3 regions of the Photobacterium gaetbulicola genome follow, and region 3 is predicted to be linked to each of the others. Evidence: riboswitches for the same ligand, from Rfam matches in the RefSeq annotation. Region 3 holds a riboswitch; each other region holds the start of a gene.
What was found. A riboswitch is a leader RNA that binds a small molecule or an ion and turns the genes downstream of it on or off. The one in region 3 is predicted to bind lysine.

Region 1: linked by a shared signal. The riboswitch ahead of C9J03_RS14510 (Na+/H+ antiporter NhaC family protein) and the one ahead of C9J03_RS03030 (Na+/H+ antiporter NhaC family protein) in region 3 are both predicted to bind lysine.
Region 2: linked by a shared signal. The riboswitch ahead of C9J03_RS04045 (Na+/H+ antiporter NhaC family protein) and the one ahead of C9J03_RS03030 (Na+/H+ antiporter NhaC family protein) in region 3 are both predicted to bind lysine.

The regions. Positions count from the first base shown of each region.
Region 1 covers NZ_PYME01000015.1:102,572-110,489, reverse strand. Annotated here, with positions in the region: gene minC (septum site-determining protein MinC) at 1-556, opposite strand, end outside; gene C9J03_RS14525 (YcgL domain-containing protein) at 780-1,064, shown strand; gene C9J03_RS14520 (lytic murein transglycosylase) at 1,068-2,036, shown strand; gene C9J03_RS14515 (H-NS family histone-like protein) at 2,295-2,690, opposite strand; lysine riboswitch at 3,061-3,244, shown strand; gene C9J03_RS14510 (Na+/H+ antiporter NhaC family protein) at 3,344-4,939, shown strand; gene C9J03_RS14505 (thymidine kinase) at 5,132-5,710, shown strand; gene hisIE (bifunctional phosphoribosyl-AMP cyclohydrolase/phosphoribosyl-ATP diphosphatase HisIE) at 5,799-6,425, opposite strand; gene hisF (imidazole glycerol phosphate synthase subunit HisF) at 6,422-7,195, opposite strand; gene hisA (1-(5-phosphoribosyl)-5-[(5-phosphoribosylamino)methylideneamino]imidazole-4-carboxamide isomerase) at 7,212-7,918, opposite strand, start outside.
Region 2 covers NZ_PYME01000003.1:270,732-278,649, reverse strand. Annotated here, with positions in the region: gene C9J03_RS04050 (saccharopine dehydrogenase) at 1-578, opposite strand, end outside; gene C9J03_RS04045 (Na+/H+ antiporter NhaC family protein) at 624-2,117, opposite strand; lysine riboswitch at 2,242-2,419, opposite strand; gene cspE (transcription antiterminator/RNA stability regulator CspE) at 2,889-3,098, opposite strand; gene C9J03_RS04035 (adenosylhomocysteinase) at 3,508-4,719, opposite strand; gene C9J03_RS04030 (LysR family transcriptional regulator) at 5,004-5,876, shown strand; gene C9J03_RS04025 (hypothetical protein) at 6,014-6,334, shown strand; gene C9J03_RS26460 (hypothetical protein) at 6,525-6,743, shown strand; partial or broken gene C9J03_RS26875 (winged helix-turn-helix transcriptional regulator) at 6,819-7,001, opposite strand; gene C9J03_RS04015 (cupin domain-containing protein) at 7,176-7,826, shown strand; gene C9J03_RS04010 (GNAT family N-acetyltransferase) at 7,844-7,918, opposite strand, start outside.
Region 3 covers NZ_PYME01000003.1:1,074-8,991, forward strand. Annotated here, with positions in the region: gene C9J03_RS03010 (NUDIX domain-containing protein) at 1-114, opposite strand, end outside; gene C9J03_RS03015 (M14 family metallopeptidase) at 288-1,412, shown strand; gene C9J03_RS03020 (alkaline phosphatase) at 1,642-3,138, shown strand; gene C9J03_RS03025 (BCCT family transporter) at 3,187-5,100, opposite strand; lysine riboswitch at 5,287-5,457, shown strand; gene C9J03_RS03030 (Na+/H+ antiporter NhaC family protein) at 5,541-7,127, shown strand; gene C9J03_RS27080 (hypothetical protein) at 7,199-7,333, opposite strand; gene C9J03_RS03035 (D-alanine--D-alanine ligase) at 7,510-7,918, shown strand, end outside.

The DNA of each region.
Region 1 (7,918 bases), on a different contig from region 3:
CGATAGAAATGAGCTCAGGCTGTAAGTTATGGCAGAAAATTTTTGCCTCTTGTTGACCACTGGCCCCAGCGATAGCACGGCCTCGTAGGGTTCCGTAGACATGGATACAGCCATCGGCAATGATTTCAGCTGCCGCACTGACATGTCCAAGCACTATCAGATCACTATTTTTAGCATAAATTTGCTGTCCTGACCGAACTGGATTTTTAATGATTTTTGTCGGTGTCATCACAGGCTCGGCGGCTTTTGCCTGTTTGGCCGCATTCATAATGGCAAAACCAGCCTGCTTAGCCTGTTGTTGCAACTCCGGTTGCTTGCAGCCACTGATCCCAACAGGAATCATGCCAGCTTCGTGAACTTGGCTTTTTAGCAATGCAAAATCCAGCTTATTTCCGGCTTGGCTGACATCGATAACGATCGGGGCGGCGGAAAAGAAATGAGGAGCCTGCTCAACTTTATCTTTGAGAAAGTTGATTGCTTGCTGTATGTCGCCGTCCACGAGGTGGAGGGCTGAGAGGGTGAAAGAGCCCCCTTTGAGTTCTGCAGATTTTGTCATGTGCGCTGATGACTGTCGATAAATTAGTCGTTCGGGAACGTTATCTCTTGGGTAACTTGCATGTTATATTCCAAAGCGTATATCAGCAAGCTATCCTTGCTTTTGCGTTGGAAATTCAGACAACCGTCTCATCAAGTAGGCGATCTCCCCTTGGTATAGGGAATGATCCCGGTGAATTGTTGTCTGACAAAATAGCGGAATTAACAAACAGGTTACCGACAATATGTTGTGTGCAATTTACAAAAGCCCCAAAAAAGACAACACCTATCTTTATATCAACACCAAAGACGACTTTTCAGCCGTGCCTGAAACGTTGTTGAGAACATTTGGTACGCCACAATTTGTCATGGTAATTAAGTTAGAAGAACGACATAAGCTGGCACAGGCCGATATAGAAAAAGTAAAAGCGGACCTCAAGGCGAGCGGGTATTACCTGCAGGTACCGCCTCCCGTGCCAAACTTACTAGAGCAATACAAAGCGGATAAAGCCGCCAGCAGCCAAGGATAAACTATGCATAAGCGATTGATATCGGCCTTAGTGGCCTTAGGGTTAGGACTATCATCGGCTGTCTGTGCCGATGAGGGGTTTGATAAATACGTCGAAGGACTGAAAGTAGAAGCCCGAGAAAAAGGAATTTCAGAGTCGATTATCAACTCTGCTTTTGATGGTATAACGTTTGTTGAGCGTGCGGTAAAAGCGGACAAAAATCAACCGGAGCGAAAATTAACTCTGGATGAGTATATTCCTCGTGCGGTGCCCGCTTGGAAAGTCAAGCAGGCCAATGAGCTATATCGCCAGCATAAATCTACGTTAGATAAAATCGGTAAGCAGTACGGCGTGCAACCACGATTTATTGTCGCTTTATGGGGGGTTGAAAGTAATTTTGGCCGCTTGATGGGTAATTATAATGTGGTTGAAGCGTTATCTACACTGGCCTATGAAGGTCGGCGTGAAGCGTTTTTCCGTGGGCAGGTAATGGCTGCATTGGAAATATTGGATGCCGGTCATATTAGCCCTGAAGATATGAAAGGATCTTGGGCGGGAGCTATGGGGCAGCCACAGTTTATGCCAACCTCATTCCTGTCGTATGCTGTCGATGGCAACAATGACGGTAGGATTGATATTTGGCAGACAGAGGCTGATGTTTTTGCTTCTGCGGCGAATTATTTGAATAAAGCCGGTTGGGATGATCAATATACCTGGGGCCGGCAAGTTTCAGCCCCCGCTTCAATTGATGCGTCATTGCTTGGTGTAGAAATGAGCAAAGCCCGTAGTTTGGCAGAATGGCAGCAGTTAGGTGTTCGGCGTCTCAACGGCAAGGCGCTTCCTAGTGTTGAAATAGATGCCTGGCTTATTCAACCTGATGATAAACAAGGTCGTGCCTATTTGATTTACGGTAATTATCAGTCGTTGCTCAAGTGGAACCGTTCGCATTATTTCGCCTTGGCCGTAAGCCATTTGGCTGATCAAATACGCTGATCCCCAAACATGAAAAAAACCAGACTAATAAGTCTGGTTTTTTGTGCTCTGGAGAAAGTCATGTGCTGGCTTATTGGTTTGGCGTGAAATTAAATTAACCGTTAGCTATGGGGGGTAAGTAAGGCACTCGGAGGTGCTGATTGTTACTTGTTGTTTAAAATCAACTACTTGTCCGCTTGATTGCTGTGCTGGCTGTTTATATAAAAAAACCCGGCTAGGCCGGGTTTTTTCGATAATTAGCAAAGAATATTCGAAATATTAAATTTCAAAATCTTCTAGAGACTTGCCTTCGTCCAGAGCTTTTTTTAGTGCGCTTGGAGTACGGCCTTGGCCAGTCCAAGTTTTCTCTTCACCATTTTCATCGATGAAACGGTATTTCGCTGGACGCTGTGCACGCTTTGCTTTTGGTGCTTTATTTAGCGTGGCTAGAAGTTCTTCAGGGTCAATACCATCAGCAAGAAGCATTTCACGGTATTGGGCTAGTTTCTCTGTACGTTCTTTTTCTTTAGCTAGCTCTTCAGCTTCTGCTTCCTCACGCTCAGAAACAACAGTTTGAAGTTTTTCTAGCGCTTCCTGTAGTTGTTCAAGAGAATATTCGCGAGAAAGTGCGCGAAGGCTGCGAAGGTTAAGTAGCGCTTTCATTGCATCAGACATTTTTTATTTCCTGTAGGCCTAAAACTATAAATTAATAATAGCAGTGACGATTCAATAATTGCAATAATAATACTTTTAATACAGTGATGCCAAATAAAAAATGAAGGGTTCATTTAATTTTTTGTCATTTATCAGGTTCATTTCTCATTTGTAATAAATTGTAATGGTCAAGATAAGTAAATATTCTTATCCAAAATCTACGGGGGCTGTTAAATATTTGCCATCAATTTCATATGTGGAAGGTATAATAATTTGCTATTAAGTGGATGATTTTTGTACTTCCAGGCAAGACTATTCACTATTTTTGTGATTTTTTTCATCCTAACTTATTGCATTTGGATATCTATTCCGTAGAATTGACCATACCTAGACTAAGGGTAGAGGCGCATCGTCTATTAGTAGTAAATCTTAGGGTGATTCCGATGAGGGTTTGCGAAAGGAGCCGATGCCGAAGTAAGTATGGACTATCAAGCCTGCTTGCTGGGGTTGTCACCGAACAGGGGCAACACTGCCATAGTATATAATTACATTAACTATGGAGCGCTACTGTGGAGTCGGAAAAGGGTAACTTCTCTTCCTAATGCTCTTCTACACACGACAAGATGTCGTGTTAAGCAGTAGATCTCCAACCAGGATCGGTTGTAGTCGAGATCATGAATATTGTAGATTTTTCACATTCTGCCATGTCGTTGTTGCCTCCTTTGGTTGCGCTGGGCTTGGCTATCCTAACTCGTCGTGTTTTAGTTTCTTTGGGTGTCGGTGTCCTGTTGGGCGCATTCCTGCTGACAGATTTCTCTGTCGGTGGTACGGCCAGCTATATCGGTACCACGGTTGAAGGGCTGTTTATTGAAGACGGTGCCATCAACAGCTGGAACATGAGTATTGTTGCTTTCCTTATTTTGCTGGGTATGACCACGGCCTTGCTGACACTTTCTGGCGGTACTCGTGCGTTTGCTGAATGGGCCCAGACGAAAATCAAGAGCAAGCGCGGTGCTAAACTGCTGGCTGCCTTCTTAGGCGTATTTATCTTTGTTGATGACTATTTCAATAGTTTGGCGGTTGGCTCGATTTCTCGCCCGGTGACTGATCGTTTCTATGTCTCCCGTGCCAAGTTGGCTTATATTCTAGATTCAACTGCCGCACCAATGTGTGTGTTGATGCCGGCTTCTAGCTGGGGTGCATATATCATTACCTTGATCGGCGGTATCTTGGTGTCGCACGGGGTGACGGAATACTCGCCGCTAGGCGCATTTATGCAGCTGGCACCGATGAACTTTTATGCGGTATTCGCTCTGTTGATGGTGTTTGTCGTGGCTTGGTTCCAAATTGATGTGGGCCCGATGAAAAAGCATGAACTGGAAGCGAGTCACTGCCGTGGTTTCGACGAGGGTGATGTAGACAGCCGTGCCAAGGATCTCAACGACGAACTGGAAATTGAAGAAAGCAAGAATGGTCGTGTTGCCGATCTGGTAATGCCAATCGTAACCCTGATTGTGGCAACGTTCTTCTTTATGCTGTTTACCGGCTATCAGGCGCTGGCAGCGGATGGTCTCGCGTTTAGCGTTCTGGGTGCGTTCGAGAATACCGATGTCGGTATGTCTCTGGTATACGGTGGCCTGGTTGGTTTGGCTGCTGCACTTATCCCTGTTTTCCGCCAGCGCATTCCAATGGCAGATGTGGCCTCTACGCTGTGGATTGGGGCCAAGTCGATGTTTGGCGCGATCTTGATCCTGTTGTTTGCTTGGAGCATCGGCTCGGTGATCAGTGACATGGCGACGGGTAAATACCTATCGACCTTGGTTGAGGGTAGCATTAATCCAATGATGCTGCCGGCGATTCTTTTCTTGCTAGCAGGCCTGATGGCATTCTCGACCGGTACGTCGTGGGGGACGTTCGGTATTATGTTGCCGATTGCCGGTGATCTGGCTGCTGCCACCGACATTATGCTGATGTTGCCGATGCTTGGCGCGGTATTGGCCGGTTCGGTATTTGGTGATCACTGCTCGCCAATTTCCGATACGACTATCCTGTCGTCAACCGGTGCTCGCTGCCACCACATTGATCACGTATCAACGCAGCTGCCTTATGCACTGTCTGTGGCTGTGGTATCGACCGTTGGTTTCCTGGTACTGGGCTTTACTGGCTCTCTCGCGGTTTCGTTCATGACGGCAACTTTCGCCTTTGCCCTGGCTTGTATCGCCCTGTACTGGCTTGCACGCCGTCCTCAGGAAGCGGCTGCGAACGCTTAATGCTGATAGCATGCTGATGAAAAAGCCTGTATTTGATACAGGCTTTTTTATTTTTGCTCGTTAGTCCAAATTTCTTTGATTTAATCTCAATTGGTCATAAAGAAGGTGAGCTTGCGCCTTTCAATCTGAAGGGCTTTTCTGTAGCATCTCGGCTGATTTTTTACGCACCAATCGTATTACTAGGGAAGCTTAATGGCCCAGATGTATTTCTATTACTCGGCAATGAATGCGGGTAAGTCGACAACATTATTGCAGTCATCTTTTAATTACCGCGAGCGCGGCATGACGCCGGTGATTTTCACCGCTGCAATTGATGACCGTTACGGTAAAGGCAAGGTCAGTTCGCGAATTGGTTTGCAGGAAGATGCTGAGCTGTTCAGTACCAGCGATGATCTGTATGCTCGTCTGCAGGATATGAATGCGACCAAGAAAGTTGACTGTGTGCTGATTGATGAATGCCAATTCTTGACCAAAGTGCAGGTGTACCAATTAACCGAAGTCGTCGACAAGCTGAATATTCCGGTGCTTTGCTATGGCTTGCGCAGTGACTTTCGTGGTGAGCTGTTTGAAGGCAGCCGTTATTTGCTCGCGTGGGCAGATAAATTGGTAGAATTGAAAACTATTTGCCATTGTGGTCGTAAAGCCAATATGGTGATCCGTCAAGATGCCAGCGGCAAGGCGATTGCTGACGGCGACCAGGTCGAAATCGGCGGCAATGACCGCTATGTTTCGGTGTGCCGCAAGCACTATAAAGAGGCGCTTGGCCGTTAGTAAGTTGCTGATTCCTAGCGTATATGGTTCGATAAGCAACAAAGCCCAGATCACTCTGGGCTTTGTTTTATCGGGGGTACTGTTTCGGCTATTTGTGGCGCTCTTGCAACTTGGCGGTGACATCCGACAGGGACATCCCCTGATCTTGCAGCAGTACCAGTAAGTGGTAGATCAGATCGGCTGACTCACAGACTAACTCCGCCTTGTCACCCGACGTTGCCGCAAGCGCGACTTCAACCCCTTCTTCGCCCACCTTCTGCGAAATCCGCTTGGTCCCACGGGCATACAGGCTGGCAGTGTAGGACGACTCAGGATCGGCACCTTTACGAGCAGCCAAGACCTGCTCAAGTTGATGAAGGAACACCAGAGCAGGCTGCTCGACTTGTCCTTCTTCGGCAGTGTCATTGTCAAAACAGGTGGTGGTACCCAGGTGGCAGGTCGGGCCGATAGGGTCGACTTTCACCAACAGGGTGTCCTGATCGCAATCGAGCTTGATGCTTTTTAGCTGCAGCACGTTGCCCGAGGTCTCGCCCTTGGTCCACAAGCGCGCTTTGGTCCGAGACCAAAAAGTGACTTGCTTTGTCTCAAGGGTTTTACTCAGAGCTTCATCATTCATGTAGCCGAGCATCAGTACTTGACCACTGTTATTGTCCTGGACAATTGCCGGCACCAGTCCGTCTACTTTGTCCCAATTGATACTGTTTGCTAGGCTCATAGTCGGATCTCCACATCTTGTTGTTTCAGGTATTGCTTGAGTTCACCGATATTGATGATTTGTTTGTGGAACACCGACGCGGCGAGGGCGCCGTCGACATTCGCTTGCTTGAAGGCATCGGCAAAGTGCACCATTTCACCGGCCCCGCCAGAGGCAATGAGCGGCACATGGCAGATTTCACGTACCATATTGAGCTGGGTGAGATCGTAGCCGTTACGCACGCCGTCCTGGTTCATCATGTTAAGGACAATCTCACCGGCACCTCGGCGCTGGACTTCTTGCACCCAATCGCGGGTTTCCCAGCGGGTTGCCTTGGTGCGGTTTTCATCACCGGTGAACTGGTAGACTTGGTATTTACCGCTATCGGCATCAAAATAGGAGTCGATACCGACCACTATGCATTGAACACCAAATTTATCGGCCAGCTCGGTGATCAGGTTTGGATCGGCCAGGGCCGGTGAGTTGATCGACACCTTGTCGGCACCAAACTGCAAGATACGACTGGCATCCTCGGCGGACTTGATCCCGCCGGCGACACAGAAAGGAATGTCGATCACTTCGGCTACCCGGGCAACCCAGCTCTTATCAACCACCCGGCCATCACTGGAGGCGGTGATGTCGTAGAACACCAGTTCGTCGGCGCCTTCTTCGGCGTAGCGCTTGGCGAGCGGGACGATGTCCCCAATGATCTCGTGGTTGCGGAACTGCACTCCTTTGACCACTTGGCCATCTCTTACATCAAGGCAGGGAATAATTCGTCTAGCTAACATGGTTTTTCTCCTTGCCTTATTCTGCCCAGCAAGCAAAGGCTTGCTCTGCGGTAAATTTGCCATCGAGCAGAGCTCGGCCGACGATCACGCCAGCAACCCCAGAGCCTTTGAGGGCTGAGATGTCATCCAGCGAGCCTATGCCGCCTGATGACTGGAATTGAACCTGCGGGTACTGGGCGCACAAGTCTTGGTACAGTTCGACGTTTGAGCCTTCCAGCGTGCCGTCTCGGGAAATATCGGTACATAGCACATGCTGCAGACCAACCGTCAAAAAGTCATTCAACAGCGCTTCGATGGTTACGCCTGAATCTTCCTGCCAGCCTGACACCGCCACATTGCGTTTACCGTTGGCATCGATATTGATATCAAGCGCCAGCACAATGCGATCGGGGCCGTATTTTTCCATCCAACCTTTTACAAGCTCTGGCTGCTTGACGGCCGTTGAGCCGATCACCACACGCTGGGCACCGGCATTGAGCAGGTCTGCGACATCCTGCTCGGTGCGGACGCCACCACCGATCTGGATATTGGCCGGTGTGCTGGCCAGCAGTTTGCTAATCAAATCGAGCTGGCGGGCAGAAGTATCTTTGGCACCGGTAAGATCAACCAAGTGCAGCCAGTTTGCGCCAGCTTGGTGGTAGAGGTTGAATTGCTCGGCAGGATCGACTTTGTATTCGGTCACCTTGCCGTAGTCTCCTTGAAACAGGCGGACAACCTGGCCTT
Region 2 (7,918 bases), 270 kb from region 3:
TGACCGATAACCAATACCTTAGGCATCTCTGATAGTGTCGCAACCTGCTCGCGCAGTACCGCTAGGTAATGGTCGCGATCAGGGTAGCTGCCCACCGAGCCGAACACGTCTTTACAGTGTAAATGGTGGATATAACCCGATAGACCAATCGCTGCGCCAACGTAGCCAGCCCAGTAACCAAAGGCACAAACACGCTTGCCCATTTCGTCCTGGAGGAATTCCAAGTCAAGGATTTGGCCGCCACCGGCATTGAAGCGCGACAGGATCTGCACCGCTTCATCCTGCCCCTTGAAGGCATGGGCAAAATAAATGTGCTGGTGCTTAAGCGGGAAATCGTCTTCAGCCAGTTCTTTCAAACCCAAGATATAGGCGTGCTCCGGAGCGTCAGTCCAGCTATGGCCTGCCGCCAGCTCACAGCCCACATCGACATAGGCCTGATCAGGAAAAATGCGAGTATCGCTGCGCTCGACGATCACTTGGGCACCCGCATCAATCAGGGCTTTGGCTCCGGTAGGTGTCAATGCGGTGCGGTGCTCACCCACTTTTACTTCATCTCTTAGCCAAAATAGTGTGTTCATTTTCAATCCTTTTTTTAAACGGTAGCTCGTAATAGCAATCGCTATTTAAGCGGTAACTGGGCTGGCTGCGGCCTGACGGCGCACCATCAACACAATCAGTGCAACTTGCAATACGGCGGCCAATACAATGGTGTACGGGCTACGAGTGATTTCGGCAACCATGAAGCCGATGCTGGCGGTCACGCCAGTCAAAATAGCGTACGGGAACTGAGTACGGACATGGGAAACATGATCACATCCGGTCGACATCGAGCTGAGGATCGTGGTGTCGGAAATCGGTGATGAGTGATCCCCCAGCATGCCGCCACTTAGCGCGGCACCAATACAAATCAGCGGGTCGGCGCCCAGTGCACTGGCAACCGGTACCGCAATCGGGATCAGGATGGCGAAGGTACCCCACGACGAACCTGTTGCCACCGAGATAAAACTGCCGATAATGAAAATCAATGCAGGCAGCATGAACACCGGCAAGCGGTCATTCATCACCTGGCTAATATAGTCCCCAGTCCCCAGTGATTTACAGATATCACCCAAGGTCCATGCCAATAGCAAGATAACCAAAATTAGCATGATCCGCTGCATTCCCGACACAAAAGTGTTGAAGGCTGTCGAGGCGGTCATAGTTTTGGTGTAGGCGTAATAGGCAATCGCCGTTACCGAGGCAATCAGATAGCTGGTACCCAGCGATGCACGGATCACAGGGCCATTGATGGCGCCATGCAAGTGGTAATTATAGGTGAACAGCGCGATTAGCGAGCCAAACAGTACCGCCAGTGGCAATACAATCAGTGAGATACGGCCTGATTTCACCTGCTGGTCATCCGCAGATTGCACGCTCACCTCAGCCTGCTGGCGGGCTTGCTGCTCGGCTTCGGCCATTGGCCCCCAGTCTTTTTTTAGCACCGCATAGACAGGCACACTGAACAGTGCCAGCAAGGCATAGAGCTGGTAAGGGATCACCTGAAGGAAAGTCGCAAAACCATCGACCGGCTGGCCCATGTTATCGAACGCGTTCTCAATCAGACCCTGCGAGTAAACACCCCAGCTAATAATCGGGATCAGCACACAAATCGGTGACGAGGTCGAGTCGATGATGAAGGCCAGTTTCTCCTTGCTCAGCTTGAGCTTGTTGTAGATTGGCGAGAACATCGGGCCGAGGATCAGCGAGTTGCCCGAGTCGGTAAAAAACACCCCGATCCCGGTTGCCCAGGTCGCAAGCTGGGCTTTCAATGGTGATGACACATAACGGGTCGCCATGGTCGAAAATGCAGCCATGCCACCGCTTTGCTCGACCAGGTAGATAAAGCCAGAAATGATAGTAATAACAATAATGATCTGTGCGTTGCTGCCCGATGCGAGCTGAGTGAACGGCCCATCAGACAAGAACATCAACGCAGTATCGACAGGGTGGCCCTTGGTTAAGATCAGCATGCCGCTGATCACTGCAACGCCCAGAGCCAAAACAACATGCCGAGTGGTAAAGGCGAGTATCAGCGCCAGCACCGCGGGTACGATGGACAATAATCCGTAATCAGCCATTCGTAGACTTCTCCTAATAAACAACATCAATAAAGTGTGAGTATGTAGAGGAGGGGCGTAAGGAGTACGCGAGCGACAAAGGCTGTACGAAATCGGTAGGTGAACTTACCTGTTCGAAAACAAATATTGCTGTAGCTCTCCATCCGGGCAGGGCCCGAGATGACAGTGCTGCTCCTATTAAGAACAACCCCAGCAGCTTGGCTGACGACCAAAACCACTTCGGCATTGACTCCTTTCGCTTAGCTTCACCGGCTGTCGACCTTCACTAAACTACTGTTAGGCAATGCGCCTCTACGTTGCAGGCAGTGAATAACCACCCGCTCTATATTGAATAAAACACAAAAACAGATAATCCAAATCAACTTGACGTCATAGCGTGACGAAGATCACATAATATATTTCATTAAACACTTATTTAACAAAACTTTGCACTGCCGACTACCAATCTTGCAGCAACAATAACCACATGGGCTGTTTTTTGCTTTCAAGTCGCAAATATCATGTCAGTATTTATCTGAAGTCGTCTTAGCGTTGCCGGATTTGAGCTAAAGGAGCCTGCGTGGAAATCAAAGTAAAGGTGAAACAGCGGAGGAAAAGGTTGCATATTTACCCATCTCCATCCTACCTTCCTCAAATAAAAAAGAGGTATAAGAGATGTTCAGGGATCAGAGATACCCAAGTTACCTCAAGGTGCAGGAAGTACCTTGGGTATATAGCAGATACAAAAAATGCTGGCCTAGGCCAGCATTTTCTTAAAATAAGTTCAATGACTTATAGAGTAACTACGTTTGCAGCTTGAGGACCTTTCTGGCCTTGCTCTACGTCAAAAGAAACTTTCTGACCTTCAGAAAGAGTCTTGAAACCTTCAGAAGCGATTGCGCGGAAGTGTACGAATACGTCTGCACCGCCGTTCTCTTGAGTGATGAAACCGAAACCTTTTTCTTCGTTAAACCACTTAACGATACCAGTAGACTTAGACATGTGTTGTCCCTTATGTAAATTCATTTAAATCGCTATCAACAGCGATCAGTAACAATTGAATTATTAATGTGACGATAAATATAAGGGAAACAGTTAGATACAGCACGAAAACGTAGAAGTATCAGATGGTTTAACTTGTACTTGATGTTGCATTAAATAACTCTTCTCTATTTGAGCCCGCACATCATAACAGCTGGGCAAAAATTATGCAGTGAAATTTTGACAAATCTTAAAAAAAATTTTGGGGACACTAACAATCCGTTCAGCAACTCAAGCACACCACCATAGTATCTCCCCCCTCATCAATGGCTAAAACGAGAAAAAAAACCGGCTATCGTCGCGCTCATGAGGTTGGACAGGGTGACGGCAAAAATACCTCGGGCGCAGCATACCCGAGGTGGTTGCAAAGTTAGTGGTTAATCCAGTGTTTCACAGCAAGTTCAGCAACTTGCATTTCGATATCGAAAGGGACCGGTTGAGGAATATTCTGCAGCGAGTCCCGGTTAAGGGCGATACGCTCTAAACTGAGCGACTGCAATGCCAGGCCGAGATCCATAATTTCTATCGGGTTTCCGTCACCCGCCGATAGGTTAACAAGGTTGGCATCCGACAGGACGAACAGCTGCTTTTCTTCAAGTTGGTAAGCCGTTACATGAGGACGGATCTTATCCTGGCTTTGGCTCACCGCAGCCAAATCCGCAAGGTTGATTTCACGCTGGAAATGCCCCGCATTGGCGATAATCGTATTGTCGCGCATCAATTCGAAGTGCTCCTTACGCAGCACGTTGTCACGGCCAGTAATGGTGACGACCATGTCGGCATCCGGCAAAGCCTCTTCCAAGGTTGAGGTGTAGAAGCCTTCCATATGCGCTTCAAGCAATGTCAGTGGGTTGGACTCAACGACGGTAACATGGGCCCCCATACCTCGCAGGCGCTGCGCCGTACCGGAGCCGCAATAACCATAACCAATCACCACGACCTTCTTGCCGTGCAGCATGACGTTGGTGGCGCGCATGATGCCATCGACAACGGATGAACCCACACCGAAACGGTTTTCGATAATACGTTTGGCTTGGGTATCATTGATGATCAAGGTGCTGAACTTGTCAGCATGGAAGTCTTCACGCAAGCGGTTAGCCCCGGTGGTGGTTTCCTCCGTGGCCCCTAGCAGTGAAGTTTGAAAACCGCTAAATTCTGGCTCGGTAAAAATGAGCTCGTGCAAATCAGCACCGTTGTCGGCAATGATGTCCGGTTGGTGAGATAACACTTTGCGGCAGTAGTTAATATGATCATCAAAGCTTTCGTCACGGCGGGAATAGACACTTACCCCATAGTCTTCGACCAATGCGGCAGCGGTTTCATCTTGGGTTGAACCTGGTGAACCGGTGATCACCACTTTGGCCCCCCCTTTGGTCAAGGCCTCCAGCCACACACCGGTTTTGGCCTCAACGTGCAAGCAAATACCGATTGTCAAACCGGTAAACGGCTTTTCTTTTTCAAAGTGCTCGATAATGCTGCGCATGATTGGCATGTGGCTACGAGCCCATGCGACACGCCTGCGGCCAAGTGGCGCAAGAGATAGATCGGCTACGTCGTGTTCAGGGTAGGTATTCTGTTCCATAGGAGCCTCTGTTGTGAGAACGTTTTGTTGGCCCACAAATCTTCCCTCAAATGCCCTGCAAACTTAATCAACTTATCAAGAACTGATAGTTTCCCCTGAGTGAAAAATAACGTGACCAATCACACATCAACCATAAAAATGATAAAAACCCTCCTATCCAGACTATTGATTTGGTATACAAAATCAATAAGTTTCCACATTGGAAACATTAGCAAAACTGAAACGATCAATAACAGATGCCCTCCCTTCGACACTACGCCACAAGGATCTAACGGGTGAAAACCATGAACCTGAATCTATTGGCCACCTTCTACACCGTGGTCATGAACAACTCGTTTTCAATCGCTGCCGACAAGCTGTGCTTGTCAAAATCCGTGATTAGCAAGCATGTGAAACAGCTCGAGCAAGAATTGCGCTGCTCGCTGATCCAACGTACTACCCGGCAGATCAACCTGACAGAAGAAGGGCAATTCCTTTACGAGCGCTGCGCTGAGATCTTCGACAGCGTTGATAAGTGCTACGACTTCATCGACGAGCGCAAAGATATCGTCAGGGGAAAACTGCGGGTAAAAATGCCAGCGGTGCTGGAGTTCGATGATTTCATCACCGACACCTTTGCCCAGCTGCTATCAACCTATCCAGAGCTAGAACTCGACCTGATTTTTGACAACCAGATTGGCGATCTGATCCATGAGCAGGTCGATCTGGTGCTTAAGATTGGCGCACTGGAAGACAGCTCGTACAAGTGCAAAAAAATCAAAAATATCGGGACCTATGTTGTCGCCTCACCCACGTACTTGGACAGACATGGCATCCCCGTAAAACCATCAGATTTGATTGGCCACAAATGTATGAACTATACCCACTGCCTCACCAAAGATAAGTGGATGTTCATTGATGATGGCAAAGAAACCAAAATAGAAATCTCACCATTCCTGCAGCTTGAGAGTGAGTCATTACTCACGCGATATGCATTAAAGGGCATGGGGGTAACAACCACCCTAGATTTTATTACTGAGTCATATATTCAGTCCGGTGAGCTTGTCAGTCTGCTGGATAACTATACCTGGAAAACCGAACTGTATGCCGTGTATCCCAACAATGCGGTAATCCCTTTGAAAACTCGAAAATTGATCGATTTACTCGCAAACACATAAAGGCCTAAGGATGAAAACAGCGTTTATCTCAGCGCTGCCCAAACACATTTCGAAACACTTCCCCAAGGCATTTTTCAGCACCTATTCAATCTGCGGGGCTATGATGGGCACGAAATATCCACAGAGAATGTAATGCTATGAGTGTGTTCGACCTGATCGCTGAAAACCAGATCCAAGACTACAACCGCCGCAAGGCCAATGGTGAAGTGAAGGAATCACGCACGATTCAACCGGAAGAAAGAACCAGCTTCGAGTCCCACCTGTTCAAGTCAATTGTTGGCTGTTATGAAAAAGCGGCGGAAAAACCAGAGCAAGAACGCCAGGCACTTGAAGAACGCGCTGAAAATCTACGGATGCAATTACTGATTGGGCTGGAGCAAAAGGGGATGCGTATTACTGCCCAGTCAATGTCAAAGGAGCTGATGCTCAAGCGGCAGGCCATTTTGGGCAACGAGTAACGCGACCAATTATGTCGTTTTGTAACCTCGCGTTACACCCTGTTAATTGCCGCTAAGACGTTGGTCTCAAATATAAAAAACTTTTTTGCAACATCATAAGTTCAACTGACAAACCTGATGCATATCAAGTTTTGTGCGGGGTTATTCTGGTTAATTTGTAACCAGACAGAGTGGTCAGGAGAACGATGTTATGAAAGTACCAATTCGATGCCCCGAATGTAACAACACTTCAGGATTAAACCGAGTAAGACGCAAATGGCACGAAAAATCACTGGTTACTACAGGACAGGAAAAACTGCAGTGCCCGAAATGTCTTTCATTTTTCATGCGCGGACTTGGCCAACAAGAGCTTCTCTATATTGGCACCCATGATGCGGTGAAGAAAAAAGTGCCGGAGTTTGAGCTTTAACTTCTCTCATTTCAACTTAGCAAGCTCAACCAATAGCATAAGCGCCGATTATGTCGGCGCTTTTTTCATTTCAGACTAACTTTCAAGTTCATACTGCAACTTCTCGAGTTCATCCAGAATCCGAAGAAACTTCTCGCCAAACAGAATCACATAGTATCCGACACGAAGCGGTAGCTTGTTAAACACGACTTTGTCCAAGATACCGAGCTCGACGTTCTTCCTCTTGCACTCATTAAGCACTTTGATCGATGACCCTTCACCCCCAAAGCATTCATTGACCATTCTATGGCTGATTATGATACTTATATGGAACTCAACAAAGTGACATTCCGACTCAGCCAAACTGTTGCGAAAAACATGATTAAGCAGGGTGGCGGCATAATGGCAGGCCGAAACTAACCTATTGTGAAACCTACCCGGGGAGGGTGAATAATGCTCAACATGGATTTTCAGCAAAGGCTGGTGATCGAGACCGAGAAAATGAAGTGGCAGCCCAGCCCTGCATCAGGAGTATGGCGCAAGCCACTTGAGCGCGAAGCCAAAGAGTCGGGGCATACCACCAGTGTCGTCCGCTATGCCGAAGGCTCATCATTTGCCCCCCACCCTCACCCGATGGGTGAAGAGATCTTTGTGCTCGATGGTGTGTTCTCAGATGAAACCGGTGATTTTGGCCCTGGTACCTATATCCGTAACCCGCCGGGCAGCCAGCATGCCCCATTCAGCAAACGGGGATGTACAATCTTCGTCAAACTCAACCAGTTCATGCCGGAGGACAGCCAGCAACTTCGAATCGATACCCGGCACACCGCCTGGCAACCGGGGATCGGTGGATTACAAGTCATGCCGCTGCATGAGTTCGGCCATCAGCACACCGCCTTGGTGAAATGGCCGACTGGCGAGCATTTCCAGCCCCACCGCCACTGGGGCGGAGAGGAGATCCTGGTTTTGTCTGGGGAGTTTCAGGATGAGTTCGGACAGTATCCTGCTGGTACTTGGCTACGTAGCCCGCACCTGAGCGAGCATTATCCCTTTGTCGAGCAGGAGACCGTCATTTTAGTAAAGACCGGGCACTTGCCGAGTTAAGCACCAAGAGTTCCGAATCAGGCGCTTTGCAGTTTGTAGTAGTCGACGTCTTGCTCGGAATAGCTGTAACTAAAGCCAAGCTTCTTAAGCAC
Region 3 (7,918 bases):
GCCAAACTCTATATGCCCTCCGGGCAAGAAAGTCATGTTATCGCCAATCGCCCTGACTAAAAGGATATGACCGCCATCACGGATCAAGCCTCGCGCTACATAATGAAAAGCCACTCTATTTTCCTGTTTATCATTTCTGTTCCCATGTTACCCCAGCAGACTAACAGTCAGAAGCCCTTACTGTGTTCGCGGCAGGGTTATCAACACTCAGTAACCGTTATTTGCTTCAGAGAGGCTATAGTTATTGCTAACCTCTTTTCAACTCAACAAACATAAGATTGATAACAATGAAAATTTTCAGCAATTTCGAAAGTGGTAACATCCATATCGTCAGTGCCGATTTGCCAGACAACATCCAGCTGACTATCCCTGCCGATAACCAGTCAGACATCGCACAATGGTTCCATTTCCGCCTGGAAAGCAAGCCGCAGCAACAACACCAGTTCTCAATATTAAACTTGGCCAAATCCGCTTACCCAGAAGGTTGGCAGGACTATGACGTTGTCGCCTCATACGATCGAGAAGAGTGGTTCCGTATTCCTGCAGAGTTTGACGGCGATACCCTAAGCTTCAAGGTGATCCCAGAATACGGTTCGATGTATTTTGCCTACTTCGCCCCATACAGCTACGACCGCCATCAAGATTTACTGCATCAAGCGCAAAGCCAATTCAGCTGCAAGCTGGAAACCCTGGGAGCTACCCTGGATGGCAACGACATGAGCTTGCTGACCATTGGTGAGCCATCAGACAAGAAAAAAAACATCTGGATCATCGGCCGCCAGCACCCAGGCGAAACCATGGCCGAGTGGTTCATTGAAGGCCTGTTACAGCGCCTGCTTGATGATACCGACACCGTCGCCAAGGCTCTGCTCGACAAAGCGGTGTTCCATATCGTGCCCAACATGAACCCGGATGGCAGCATCCGAGGCCACCTGCGCACCAATGCCATTGGGGTCAACCTAAACCGTGAGTGGCAAACGCCATCCATGGAAAAAAGCCCGGAAGTCTTTCTAGTTCGTGAGTGTATGCTATCTACGGGTGTCGACATGTTCCTCGATATCCATGGCGACGAGGCCATCCCTTATAACTTCGTCGCAGGCAGCGAAGGGATCCCATCCTACAATGAGCACCACGCAGCCTTAGAAAATGCCTTCAAGGCAGCCCTATTGACCATTACGCCCGAATTTCAGGTTGCCCACGGTTACGACAAAGACGAACCGGGCAAAGCCAACCTGACAATTGGCTCCAACTGGGTTGCCGAGCAGTTCAAGTGCCTGTCTTACACTATCGAAATGCCATTTAAAGATCACATCAGCCATCCCGATGAGTTTTATGGCTGGTCGCCTGAGCGCAGTGTTGCTTTTGGCCAGGATGTGCTGGCTGCGGTGTGGGCTGTGATCGATCAAATCTAAAGGGCCTGTAAGAGACAAAGTGTCGAGTCGTCATCGCTCACCGATAGCAACCGTGAACACACTCGCTGTTACCATCAGATTAAGGCAAGCGGTCAATTTGGTGAACTCCGCCAATCAGAGGATCCAGATCAACAAGATTTCGTTTTGCAGCGTCACCTGCAGTTTTGTTAACACAGTCGTCACACTCCTACGGTTAAATTCCAACCATCTTATCAGGGAGTAAAAAGATATGTTTTTTCAGACACATAAATCATGCACTGCACTATTGGTAGGCGCCGCTCTTATCACAGGATGTAACTCCAGCGGCGACAGCGACGCGAAAGAGGGCACGGTTCCCCCAGTTAAAAATGTCATTCTGATGATCACCGACGGAGCCAGTGATGGAGCGTGGGATATTTCGACTTATTGGACCCATGGCGAGAAGCTAAACGATGTCGCGCCTTATGTTGATATCGATACGCGCTTGGCAATGACCACCTTCCCGCTCAATACCAGTAGCAATCCGACAGATTGTGCGGAGCAGGAAACGGCAGAAGCCGGCTATGAGGCAGACAAAGTCTGGGACGATACCATTGTTGATGAAGTTGCAGGTAACTACACCCGGCCTTTTGCGGGTTACAGCTACATCAACAAAAACGCGACGGATTCCGCAGCCGCTTGCACGGCGCTGGCAACAGGCCGAAAAACCTATAACAGCGCGATCAGTGTTGATTATTGTGGCCAACCACTTGAAACCATCGCTCAAGTAGCACGTCGTAGCGGCCGCTCATCAGGTATCGTAACATCCGTCCAATTCAACCATGCCACACCCGCAGTCTTTGGTGCCCAACACACCAGTCGCAATGATTACGCCATCTTAGGTAACAAGATGCTAACCGGCGGTATGGCTGACTTGATCATGGGGGCGGGCCACCCTGAATTTGACAAAAACGGCATACCGCACACGACTCATAATCACAGATACCTCAGCGAAAACGACTGGCGGATGCTCAAAGAAGGAGCGATGTTTGCCGAAGGCGCTTCCCTGCCTTGGACACTAATCGAAAGCAAAGAGGCATTTGAGCGCCTGGCGAACAACACGGCCGATGCCAACACAATGGAGGGACCGCTGTTTGGATTGGTCCAAAACGACTCGACCCTGCAACAAAACCGCTCAAACTGTACCACCGAACAAAAACAAACAGCGTACGGCTGCCCATTTCTGACCAATCAACCTAGCCTGAAAACAATGACTCAAGGAGCTCTTAATTATCTCAACCAAAATGAAAATGGCTTCTTCTTAATGGTTGAAGGAGGAGCTGTAGACTGGGCAGCACACGCCAATGACACCGCACGGATCATCGAAGAGCAAGTTGATTTCAATAACTCGGTACAGGCCGTCGCTGACTGGGTCGAAAAAGAAAGTAGCTGGGAAGAGACCCTACTTATCGTAACGACCGACCACGGCAACTCTTATGTACTGGGGGGTAGCTCAGACCAAAATGCCTATGCCCCGGTAGAAAACCCGGGCAAGCACGTAATGCCGACCGTGAAATACTACAGCGGCGACCACACCAATGAGCTGGTTCGTGTCTACCTCAAAGGTGCCGGCACTGAGTTGATCAATAAATATGTAAACGGCAACGACCCGCAATATGCCGATAAGTACAACAACACTGGCGCTAATGGTGATTATATTGATAACACTAACGTGTTTGATCTAATGAAAGAGCTCATTAGCCAGTAATCGTAAAAAACAAGGCCCACTGGTTGCAATGTCAGTGGGCCTGAACAATTATGCTTCTTGCTCAACCATCGCCTCAAGGCGGGTTCGCATCAGCTCGTTGAACACCTTACGGGCTTCCTGCGCTTCTTCCGAGGCCACCAGCTTGTTCTCTTTTGCTGTCATGGCATCATCCATCAACTGCTGGAGCTGATCCAAGCGCTCTTGCGGTGCATCACTAAAGTCCATCCCGGACTCACCGTTGGCCACCGCTTCAGCGCGAATTTTCTTCTTCAGCTTCCACACTTTATACAGTGCTTCTCGCTCAGCTTCTGCCGCCGCCATGGCGATTTCTTTGAGCTCCTCGAATTTCGACAGTGCCATCCCCTCTTTCGACCATGGGTCGACATCTGGCAGCTCCTCAATGTTGATCACCGGATCCTCGTAGCCTTCCTGGTGGGTCAAATCGAGCGTTGCCGCCTTCACTGCCGACATCATCAACATCACGGCAATAACAAGTAATGGCAAACCGCCTACGATAGCTGCCGTTTGCAATGTCGACAGACCGCCCATAAACAACAATACAGATGGCATGAATGACAGGGCAAACGCCCAGAACAAGCGGTTCCAGCGCATCGGATCTTCAGTCACGTTGTTCTGTACAACGGATGCCAAGATATAAGAGATCGAGTCAAACGTTGTGGCTGTGAATATCAAACAAAGCAGGGTAAAGGCTGCAATGACCAAGGTGCTAAACGGCAACTGCTCAAGAATAGAGAAGATTGCTTTGGTCGCACCTTCTGAATTCAGAATGCCAACCACATCCAGCGCCCCGGAAAGCTGAAGCGACAGGCCATAGTTACCCAAGATCATGAAAAACAGGAAACAGCCCATTGAACCGAAGAAAATCGACCCGGTGACCATTTGCTTAATCGTACGGCCACGGGAGATCCTCGCCACAAACAAGCCCATGCTCGGGGCAAACACTAGCCACCATGCCCAGTAGAAAATTGTCCAATCCTGTGGGAAATGGGTATTTTCAAATGTACCATAGCCACCGAATGGCTCCGCCCATGTCGCCATGACAAAGAAATTCGACAACATACGGCCCAATGAATCCAAGCCAGTTTCCAGCATGAAAATCGTCGGCCCGGCCACTAAAATGAAGGCCAACAGCCCCAAAGCACCCCAGAAGTTGATATTACTCAGTAACTTAATGCCCTTCTCCATACCGGCATAGGCTGAGTAAGCAAAGATCGCGGTACAGAGCATCAATACGATAATTTGAGTAACGGTATCTTTCGGTACGCCAAACAGGTAGTTGGCCCCTTCGGTGATCAACGGGGCAGCTAGGCCCAGTGTCGTGGCGCCGCCACCGAGCAAGCCAAAGATAAACAGCACATCGATAACTTTACCCAGCCAGCCATAGCTGCGGGCTTCGCCGATCACCGGCATCAAGGCTGCCGATACCTTCAGCACAGGCTGCTTGCGGACATAGAAGAAATAGGCAATCGGCAGCGCTGGCACCAAATAGATAGACCATGCAATCGGCCCCCAGTGGAACAAGCCATAGGTTGCCGCCCAGCGAACCGCCTCTTCACTGCCAGGTTCTAACTGGAACGGGGGGGCCTGATAGTAATACGCCCACTCTATCGTCCCCCAGTAAAGAATACTGGCGCCGATCCCGCCACAGAACAGCATGGCCGCCCACGATGCCGTCGTGAACTCCGGCTGCTCATCGGGGTCCCCGAGCTTGATTTGTCCGATATCGGAAAAAACGATATAGATCATAAAGAAAAATGCACCGACACCAAGTGCCAGATACAGAAAACCGAGCTTATCGGTCATAAAAGTTTTGGCAATTGCAATCCATTCCGCCCCTTGCGCCGGAAACAGCAGCAAAGGTACCACAACCGAGATCAACATCCCCAACGCCCCGAAGAACGTTGGTTTATCAATCAACTCAAAGTGTTTGCGAGAAAACACGTTAGCTCCTTAAAGTTAAAACCCAGCAATGGGTAAATTGGATAATCCGAGGAAAGGGCCAACGCTTCAAACCAAGATTCTAATGGTAGAGATGAAAAAAGCTGATTATTAGCTGACATAATTATTCAGCCGTATATAATGTTAGACTTATTGCCCAAATCCAGTAGGATTAACGGTGATAAACCCTAAATCAGTAGAGGCGCGCTGCCTAAGAGTAACCGAGCAGAGGGTGATACCTGTGAAGCCGGAGAAAGGAGTCAGCGCCGAAGTGACTGCAGCTATCAACTCAGTCGCTGGGTCTGTGTCGAATAGGCACAGAACTGCCATAGTATTTACCTATGGAGCGCTACCTGAAGGGGTAACGAGTCTTCTTTTTCTGCGTCTTAGTTACACTTCCTTTTGGTAGATCTCCACCTGAAACTTATAGGTGTGATGAGATCATGAACCTTGTCGATTTCTCGGACTCGCTAATGTCCGTTGTCCCTGCCATGCTGGCTGTTATCCTTGCGGTCACCACCAGGCGGGTTTTGCTCTCCCTCGGAGCGGGTATCTTTGCCGGTGCAATGATGCTAAATCAATATTCTCCGCTGGAGTCAATGCAGTACCTGGTTGGAAAAGTGCTGGCCATTGTGTGGGTCGACGGCGCGATGAACAGCGATAACGTCAATATGATCATCTTCATGCTGCTGCTTGGCGCACTGATCAGTCTGATGAGTGTTTCCGGTGCAACGCAGGCCTTTGCCGACTGGGCAGCGGTGCGTTGTAAGGATCGCCGCAGTGCCAAATCTCTCACCGGCCTGATGGTCTTCATCTTCTTTATCGACGACTTCTTCCACAGCCTGTCAGTAGGTGCTATCTGCCGTCCGGTTACCGACCGCTTCAATATCTCACGCGCGAAATTGGCCTACCTGCTGGACTCCACTGCAGCTCCGGTTTGTGTACTGATGCCTATCTCATCATGGGGCGCCTACATCATCGCCCTCGTTGGCGGCATCATGGTGGCGCATGGCGTGACCGATCAGAGCCCAATATCGGCATTTGTTGAGATGATGCCGATGAATCTCTACGCCGTGTTCACGCTGGTGATGGTGCTGTGTGTGATCGCATTCCAGCTCGATATCGGCCCAATGCGCAAGCATGAGAAGTGGGCGCTTGAAGGCAAGCTATGGGATGAATCGAAAGGCAAACCAGCGGGTCTGGACGTTGAAGCGCCGGAGTCGGCCAAGGGCGGTATGATCGATATGGTATTGCCTATCCTGACCCTGACGATGGCTACCGTCTTTTTCATGGTACAGTCAGGTGCCGATGTACTGGCTGCCAATGGCGAAGCCTTCAGCGTGATTGGCTCGTTTGAGAACACCGATGTCGGCTCATCGCTAGTATACGGTGCGATCTGCAGCTTGGTGGTGTCTATCGCTCTTGCCCTGCGTCTGAAGCTAGATGCAGGCAGCTGGATGAAAGCAGCCCCGCAAGGCATTTCAGCCATGATGCCTGCGATTATCATCCTGTTCTTTGCTTGGACGATTGGTGCGGTTGTACGCGATATGCAAACCGGCATCTACCTAGCTTCAATGTCTAACGGCAACCTGCCGGTTGAGCTACTGCCTGCCGTTGTCTTCCTGCTATCTTGTGCCATGGCCTTTGCGACCGGCACCAGTTGGGGCACGTTCGGCATCATGCTACCGCTAGCCGGTGACATTGCGGCTGCCAGCGACATCGCACTACTGCTTCCAATGCTATCGGCGGTACTGGCCGGTGCGGTATTTGGCGATCACAGCTCACCAATTTCCAGCACCAGTATTCTGTCGGCAACCGGTGCCGGCTGCCACCATATGGACCATGTTATGACCCAGCTACCATACGCCTGTTCGGTTGCTTTCGGTGCCCTACTGGGTTACCTCGCCATTGGCTACACCCACTCGGCATGGGCGGGTGTGGCAGTGAGCGGCCTGTGGTTCTTGGCATTCTGCGCCTTTGCCGTACGCAAGAGCAAACCTATTATGGCTGCCGAACCTATAACGAGCTAAAGCACACCGACAGTCCCACCTCAGAGCAAGGCCATGGCCTTGCTCTTTTTTTATATGATATTGCTGAATGACTAAGCTTGTTCGCCAAAAGAGAGTCGTAACAACATCCCCCCTGCCACATCGGTGCCCGATCCACAGGTCAAAAAAGAGCCATCACGCTCTGCCATGAAGGAAAAGTTATGCACAATGTCAAATTTATTGGGCATACAATTTCCCCCTCTATAACAAATCATTACAATAAGCCACCGCGCACTATACGCATGATTTAATATCAAGCAATCTGCGACTTAAAAATTTATTTTTATACAATCACTTACGAGCATGCAATTGCTCGATCTTTCTTTGACGACTTTCCACAGTAAAGCTTAATCGGAACAACACCATGAGAATCGGAATATTATATGGGGGTGAGTCTAGCGAACGCGAAGTCTCATTAAAGTCTGGCAATTGCATTGCCGATGCCGTTGAGTCATTGGGCCATGAGGCTATCAAGATCGATCCTCGACACATAGACATCACCTTGCAGGGCTTCTTCAACCTCGACAAGGTTTTCATTGCCCTTCACGGCGGGATGGGAGAAAGCGGACATATCCAAGCGTTACTGGATCTACTCAAGATTCCCTATACCGGCAGTGGCCTATTGGCTTCGTCTATCTCCCTCAACAAACTAAAGACCAAAGAAGTTTGGCGCTCTAATGGCCTCCCGACGGCAGACTGGATCAAGGTCAGCAAACACACGCCAACCGATACCATCAAAACGACACTGGCCGACCTTGCCTACCCGGTAGTTG